Regions from separate parts of the Exiguobacterium sp. s183 genome, predicted to be linked through region 1. Evidence: riboswitches for the same ligand, from Rfam matches in the RefSeq annotation. Region 1 holds a riboswitch; the other holds the start of a gene.
What was found. Region 1 has a riboswitch for S-adenosylmethionine ahead of KNP62_RS02940 (MetQ/NlpA family ABC transporter substrate-binding protein). Riboswitches for the same ligand answer to the same signal wherever they lie in the genome.
Positions count from the first base shown of each region.

Region 2: another riboswitch for S-adenosylmethionine. It lies ahead of KNP62_RS11580 (Na+/H+ antiporter NhaC family protein); the one in region 1 lies ahead of KNP62_RS02940 (MetQ/NlpA family ABC transporter substrate-binding protein).

Region 1 is NZ_JACSKN010000001.1:561,712-565,756, forward strand. Features, by position in the region: gene KNP62_RS02930 (aminotransferase class I/II-fold pyridoxal phosphate-dependent enzyme) at 1-810, shown strand, start outside; gene KNP62_RS02935 (iron-containing alcohol dehydrogenase) at 807-1,823, shown strand; SAM riboswitch class I at 1,865-1,968, shown strand; gene KNP62_RS02940 (MetQ/NlpA family ABC transporter substrate-binding protein) at 2,042-2,863, shown strand; gene KNP62_RS02945 (methionine ABC transporter ATP-binding protein) at 2,875-3,909, shown strand; gene KNP62_RS02950 (methionine ABC transporter permease) at 3,881-4,045, shown strand, end outside.
Region 2 is NZ_JACSKN010000004.1:276,768-280,812, forward strand. Features, by position in the region: gene KNP62_RS11575 (TVP38/TMEM64 family protein) at 158-802, shown strand; gene KNP62_RS11580 (Na+/H+ antiporter NhaC family protein) at 821-2,104, opposite strand; SAM riboswitch class I at 2,174-2,269, opposite strand; gene KNP62_RS11585 (GGDEF domain-containing protein) at 2,368-4,045, opposite strand, start outside.

The DNA of each region.
Region 1 (4,045 bases):
CTCCCGAACCCGGGTTATCCGGATTACATCTCTGGAGCGAGGCTCGCAGGTGCGGAAATCATCGATTTGACGTTAAAAGAGGAACACGGCTTTCTTCCGGACTATTCAACACTCGACCCGGCACACGCAAAGCTCATGTATTTGAACTACCCGAGCAATCCGACTGGGGCTGTCGCGACGCCGGCATTCTTTGAAGAGACCGTCGCGTTTGCAAAGAAGCATGATGTGATGGTCGTCCACGATTTCGCTTATGGAAGCATTGGGTTCGACGGTTATGTTCCCCCGAGCTTTCTTCAGGCAGATGGTGCGAAAGAAATTGGAATTGAAGTATACACGATGTCGAAGGCGTTCAATATGTCGGGGTGGCGTGTCGCGTTCGCGGTCGGAAATGCCGATATTATTGAAGCCATCAACACGTATCAAGATCACGTCCACGTGTCTGTCTTCTCAGCCATTCAAGAGGCAGCGATTGTGGCGTTAGAATCCCCGCGCGACTTACGTGATGACCTAGCCTCACTTTACGAAACAAGACGAAACCGATTGATTAATGGGTTACGCCGGGCGGGGTGGGAGATTGAGGCACCGAAGGGTTCGTTCTTTGTATGGGCGAAAGTACCTGAGGGGGATGCAAAATCGTTCTCGACAAAGTTACTCCACGAGGCGGGAGTCGCCGTCACACCAGGCTACTTCTTCGGAACAGAGGGAGAGCACCACATCCGTTTCGGTCTCGTATCGTCTGAACAGAAGATTGATGAAGCGGTAGAACGGATTGAGAGACTGTTTGCAGCCTATGAGGAGGTACATTTGTGATTCGTCAGGCCGTGCTCGAATATGACCATTCGCATGATGCGCTCGAGAACCTTCATACGTTGATTGGAAACCGGAAGGCACTCGTTTTGAAAGGATCGAACGGATACGGTGAAGCGGTTCGCGTGTTCCCTCGTCTAGCAAATCTTCCGAGTGTACAGTTCAACGGGGAATGTACAGACGAAGAAATAAATCGTTTGAATGCCTATCGACCCGACGTATGGATTGCCGTCGGCGGAGGTAAATTGATCGATACGGCGAAGCGGATTGCATTCACCCAGTCGGTCCCGCTCATTGTCGTCCCGACACTCGTATCAAACTGTGCAGCCTTCACACCACTCAGCGTCATCTACAGTGAGGAAGGGTCTTACATTCGCTATGACACGTTTCCGGTCGTCATCGAACGCGTCATCGCAGATGAACGACTGTTACGTGATTCGCCTTATGACTATTTCAAGGCTGGCGTCATCGACACGGTCGCAAAGTGGTTCGAGGCTCGTTATATTAGCGGGACGACTTCAAAGGATGCAGGGATTCAGTCAGGGTTATCACTTGCTGCGCAGTGCGGTAAATTGATGGACCTGTCAATCCGCGAACAGGACTTCCGTCGCTACGGTAAGGACATTCGGTATATCGTCGACCATGTTCTCGCAATCGGTGGTGCGGTTGGTGGGTTTGGGGATGCCGGCACTCGTGTTGCTGTCGCTCACGCCGTTCATAATGCACTTAGTCGTTTTGGATCGACCCACCATTGGCTACACGGAGACAAGGTTGGCTTCGGATTGATTGTTCAAGAACGGTTGATTCGATCCGATGACACCCTCCTGCTCGAGGACTGGCTTCAATCCATCGATGCGCCAACTTCACTTACCCAACTTGGGATTCATCCTGATCAAGTCGATGAATTGGTCACTTCGATCGTCGAAGAAATCACGATTCAAGGGATTCGGAATCTTCAAGATTCAGAGCAGTTAAAAGAAATTCTCATCAATCTTCAAGAAGTAGTTTACAAATAATGCTTTTATCAGTAATATAATAACAAAATAATAAAACCGTTTGCTTATCAAGAGTGGTGGAGGGACTGGCCCGATGAAACCCGGCAACCAGATCAGTATGATCATGGTGCTAATTCCAACAGACGAGACGTCTGGGAGATGAGCGTGTCCGACTTTCACTTGTCGTGCCCGCCGCTCTTCGTGAGTAGCGGGCTTTTCATTTGGAGGAGGAACTATTCATGAACATCAAACAAAAAACACTTTTGGCAGGCACGTCATTCCTTGCAGCAATCGCACTTTCTGCGTGTGGACAATCCGAGGCGAGCGAGACGCTCAGCACGGAAGAACTGACGATCGGCGTGACTGGTGGCCCACACGAGCAAATTGCGGAGAAAGTACAAGAACTCGCGAAAGAGGACGGTCTTGAGATCGATATCAAAGTATTCAATGATTACAACACACCGAACACGGCACTCGACGAGGGAAGCCTTGATGTAAACAGTTACCAGACGTTATCGTTCCTCGAACTTCAAAAGTCAGACAAAGGGTATAAAATTGACGACGTATTCAAAACGGTCGCATTCCCGATGGGTCTTTATTCTGAGAAGTTGACAGATATCAAGGATTTAAAAGAAGGAGATAAAGTTGCCGTCCCGAACGATCCGGCAAACGAACTTCGTGCCTTGCGACTATATGAAACAGCAGGTCTGATCACACTAAAAGAAGGTCTGACGGATAAAGCGACGAAACGAGATATCGCGGAAAACCCGCTCAATCTCGAATTCATCGAACTCGAAGCGTCACAGCTCCCGACACAACTTCCGGAAGTGGCCCTTGCAGCCATCAATACGAACTTCGCGATGGGTGCAGGTCTCTCTATCAACGAGGATGCCCTGTTCCATGAGGACACGGTCGACAACCCGTATCCGAACTATGTGGTTGTCCGTTCGGCCAACAAAGAAGATGAGGTCGTTGAGACGTTGAAGTCTTACTACCATTCGGATGAAGTACGTGCCTTCATCGAAGAGGAATTCAATGGATCTGTCGTACCAGCGTTCTGAGGAGGGATTCGATGATTGAACTGAAACAAATCACCAAGCAATTTCACGTCAATGGAGATACGATCACCGCGCTCGACGACGTCTCCCTTACAATCGAAAAAGGGGAGATCTTCGGCATCATCGGCCGAAGCGGTGCCGGAAAGAGTACCCTTATCCGGATGATCAATCTATTAGAACGCCCGACGACAGGTGTCGTTGAGATTGAGGGACAAGACATCACGCTGCTAAAGAAAAAAGGTCTGTCGAATTTACGTCAGCGAATCGGCATGATCTTTCAACATTACAACCTATTAAAGACCGCGACCGTCGAAGAGAATGTCGCCATCCCGCTCCGCCTCGAAGGGCTCGGGAAGCAAGTCATCCGTGAACGGGTCGACCGCTATCTCAACATCGTCGGTTTATCTGAACATCGGAACCATTATCCGGAACAATTATCAGGCGGTCAAAAACAGCGTGTCGCCATTGCGCGAGCGCTCGCCCATGAACCGGACATCCTCCTCAGCGACGAGTCGACGAGTGCGCTCGACCCTGAGACGACCGAGTCGATCTTAGAGTTGTTGCTCGAGATCAACCGAGAACTCGGATTGACCATCTTCTTGATCACGCATGAGATGGAAGTGATTGAACGAATCTGTGACCGAGTCGCCGTCATCGATCATGGGAAAATTATTGAACAAGGCAACGTGTTGGATGTCTTCTCAAACCCGAGACACGAAACGACGCAGCGGTTCTTGAAGACGAATCTCGATGTTCCGGAAGAAGTGGTGTCGGAATTACAGACGCGAGGCACGCTCGTTCATTTATCATTCATCGGTAGTCAAACGGAGCAAGCGGTGCTCGCGCAGTTGACGAAACGATTCGGGATCTTACCGAACATCATCGGAGGCGGGATCAAGAAATTGAAAGCGGGTCTTGTCGGAAATCTGCTCGTTCACCTTGACGGGGATCACGATCAAACAGAACTTGCTGTCCGTTATTTGAAGACGAGCGGCGTACACGTAAGGGAGGTGTCGAACCATGCAACAGTTCTGGACAGACTGGGGTGACCTGATTTGGACGGGGACGATTCAAACGTTGACGATGACGAGTATCGCGCTCCTCATCTCGACCTTGATTGGACTTCCGCTCGGGACGTTGCTTGTACTGACGAGACCGAACGGGCGTCTCGCGAACCGGTTCGTG
Region 2 (4,045 bases), on a different contig from region 1:
ACTTGCCTGCAACCACAAGTCCATTATTATATGATAAATATCACGACGAATTTTCGCAAATGGTTTTTAATTTTTTTGACGAATGCAGGGAGATGCGTCTTGCAAATCGAATTCGGGTAATAGAGTAGTAGTAACGAAAGTTGAAGGTGGAACGACTATGCTCACTTCTCTCCAACAGTACATCATCCAATTAATCGAATGGCTTCAAAGTTTGCCTGGCGGTCCTTGGGCCGGACTTGGCGCTCCATTTTTAGAAGCGATCTTTCCGTTTTTGCCACTCGTTTTAATCATTTCAGCGAATGCGGCAACATATGGTTTTTTGTTAGGGGTCCTTTTATCATGGATCGGGAACTTACTCGGAACGATTGTCGTCTTCGCGGCGGTCCGATATGTGTTTCGTAAACCGATGACGCGTTGGCTCGAAAAACATAAAGCGGCGGTCTATTGGTTAGAACGAATCAACCATATGAGTCCGATCTCACTCGGGTTCTTGTATTCACTCCCGTTCATCCCGGTCAGTTTGATCACCTATTTGCTGGCGCTCATTCAGATGCCGCTCCGTACGTTCATTTTGGCGGCGGGATTTGGGAAACTACTCGTCGTCGTCATTTTCTCGGTCATCGGGGATCAATGGGAAGAATTTATCCAAAGCCCGTTTCGTTTATCGATGCTCGGTCTGCTTTTGGTCGCGTTGTGGGCCATCAGTCGAGGACTAGAAGAAGTGCTCAAACGACGTGCTTTCAAAAAACGCAACGAGCAATTGAAACAAGAGATGGTCACTAAACGACAAACACCCCTTTGAATAAAGAGGTGTTTTCGCTTAAGACTGCTTTTTAAAACGCGGGAAATTGAATGCGATGGCAATCCCTCCGCAGATAAAGAGGAGGAACGGATAAAACATGAACGGGACGAGGTCAGGCGAAGCGGTCTTCGTCAACTCTGCGGCGATGAGGAGTTGCGCTCCATATGGAAGAATCCCTTGTACACCACATGAGAAGATATCGAGTACACTTGCTGATTTCTTCCGTTCGATATCATATTCGTCCGCAATGTTCGCGGCGAGTGGTCCGGCTACGAGAATGGAAATCGTATTGTTCGCCGTCGCCACGTTCGTCGCACTGACGAGACCAGCGATACTCCACTCGGCACCGGCACGTTTTTGAATCCGTGACGTCAGCGCATCACGCAAATACGTGAGTCCACCGTTGTGCGAAATGAGTCCGACGAGGCCGCCCATGAGTAACGTCAAGAACGAGATTTCGGCCATACCGACCATACCATCGGCGATAGCGGTCACAAATGCTGTGACGGATAAGCTTCCGTCGAGAAGACCGATGATTCCGGTTAGCGTAATTCCGCCCAACAGGACGAGAATGACGTTCAGTCCCGTTAACGCCAGTCCGATGACCGCGAGATACGGAATCAGTTTATACCATTCGAATGCGGCGACATCGACCGTCGATTCACCGTTCGACAAGACGGCGAGTAAAATCGTCGTGATGATGGCAGCTGGTAGCACAATCCAGAAGTTCGTCCGGAACTTATCGCGCATGTTCGTCCGTTGTGTCCTTACGGCAGCAATGGTCGTATCCGAAATGAATGAAAGGTTGTCTCCGAACATGGCTCCGCCGACCACTGCCGCGGCTGCGATGGCGACGTTCACACCACTTTCCTCATGAATACCGAGGGCAATCGGCGCAAGTGCCGCAATCGTTCCGGTCGATGTACCCATTGCCATTGAAATGAAAGCAGCAATGACGAATAGTCCACTTAAGAGAAGCGATGGGGGTAAAAGCGTCAACGCCGCGTTGACCGTCGCGTCGATGGCACCGATTGATTCGGCTACCGTTGAAAAGGCACCGGCCAGTAAGAAAATAAAAATCATAATGATGATTCCCGGATTTCCGGCACCTTGCGCGATGCGCTCGACGGTTTGAGTGGCACTTCCTTTTGTCATGAATGCTGCAACCATCAATGCGATCATGGCTGCGACAAGGACTGGAAACTTATAAAAGTCCCCATAGTAGACACCCGCCCCGATGAAAAAGAGCAAGAAGACGAGTAACGGCAGAAGTGCCCACTTGTTTGCTGTTGGTTGTTCCAAAATAATCACCTCACTAAAAAATAAAAAGGACCTTTTTCTTGAGAAAAAGGTCCTTCGTGTGAAATACCCTTTTCATCTTTCGAGCAATACGCCCGCTGGATTTGGCACAGGTTCTCCGCTGCCGAGACTTCATAGGGCCAGTCCCTCCGTCTCTCTCGATAAAAAGTTAAGTTATCCTATTATCAAACACGTTCCCTAACGTACCTGTTTCAAATCCCGTTGTCAACCTAAAAACTCCCCAATTCGATGTGAGAAAGGGGAGTTTACGTCGTTAAATTGTTGAAGTGCGCCACACGGTTACGTCCTGCATATTTTCCACCAACATACAGGGCACGGTCCGCGTTTCGAATCGTATCATCGAGACGCTTGTTCCCGAACGCTTCGATTGTATCGACCCCGATAGACGCGGTGACAGAAATCTCATGGTGGTCGACAAGAAACGGTTTCGCTTCGATTTGATGGCGAATCCGCTCCGTGATTTCAATCGCTTGGTGCATATCACAATGATTGAGCAATAAAATAAATTCTTCGCCACCATAGCGTGCCGCAAAATCATCCGGGCGAAGCACCTGACGGATTCGTCGTCCGAACTCTTGTAAGACATGGTCCCCGACCTGATGACCATACGTATCGTTAATCTTTTTGAAAAAATCAATATCGAGCATGGCGACCGATATCGGATATACCGACATATCGGATATTTGTTGAATGCCATATTCATAAAATGCACGCGCATTAGCAAGAAGCGTTAAGCTGTCCGTCCGACTCTCGGTATAGAGGCGGTCCCGTTCGTGACAACGGCTAATGGTTCGGTTGAACGATTTTAACAATTTGATGATTTCGTGCTGAATAATCTTTGGATAACCGTATACAGGTTCTCCCGTCATGACAATCCATGTACGAATCTCTTCGATTTCCTCCGAACGAACAGAAACGAAGCTGTGGTAATCGTCGTGGAAAGCATCAGAAAGGGAAGTATCCCATTCAAAGCGCATTTCATAGTCGAGGACTTGCTCGATTGGCTGACTCATCTCAAGCAAGGTGAAGACGATGGGGCGATCGATGGGTTGTCGCGTCTTCAAATCAAAGTAGAGGGTGCGTTCAAACAATTTAAACTCGACATACCCTTCATCATAATGATTCAGCTGTTCGCATTGACTTAAAAATACTTCGATGGCTTGCGCCTCGCTCTGTGACAAGGAAACGGCCTCTTTCGCTTCATCGTATTGCTCAATCAAAGATTTGAATGCATCTTGTCGCTCTTTTTGAATGAGGAGACGTTTAATAAAGAATGTCAACGCAGCGGCGATGCTACTGACGACGAGTAAGTTGGTCTCTCGGAAAAACGCTGCCGCTAAGATGAAAATCAAACTGACGACGTACGTATAGAAGGCAATCTTCATAAAGTCGCTCAATGCGATGTCGACGCGGAACCACCATTTCACCTGATATTTTTGGAACACCGTGTTTAAAAAGATGGCAAGGAACAGTCCAGCAAGCGGCACGAACGAATCTTGCGAATAAAAGTCGAGACCGGTCTCCCCACCGAGGGCAAGATAAACCGCTGCTGGGATGACAATCTCTAAGTATGCCGTAATAGCATTCCACGGATACGTGAAGCGGAAGCGACGGATGGCGACTTTCGGTTTCAAATTGGCGAATTGAAAGACGAACAATCCGATTTGGTTGACGATGAGTGCTGTTTCAAATCCAAAGAATAAAAATAAAATTAAGACGATACTTTCAGAAAATGTGAAGTACACACCTTTGACTTCGATCGAGTCGAGTTGAAAAATGATGACAAGCAACGAAATTAAAATAAACGACAACGAATCGATTGTTGGGGCGTGTAGGATATCCAATGCAAATAATGCGATGGTGAAGATGAACAGGGCACTCCATATACTCCAACCGAGCACGGACATCTTACGAAAGTGGTTC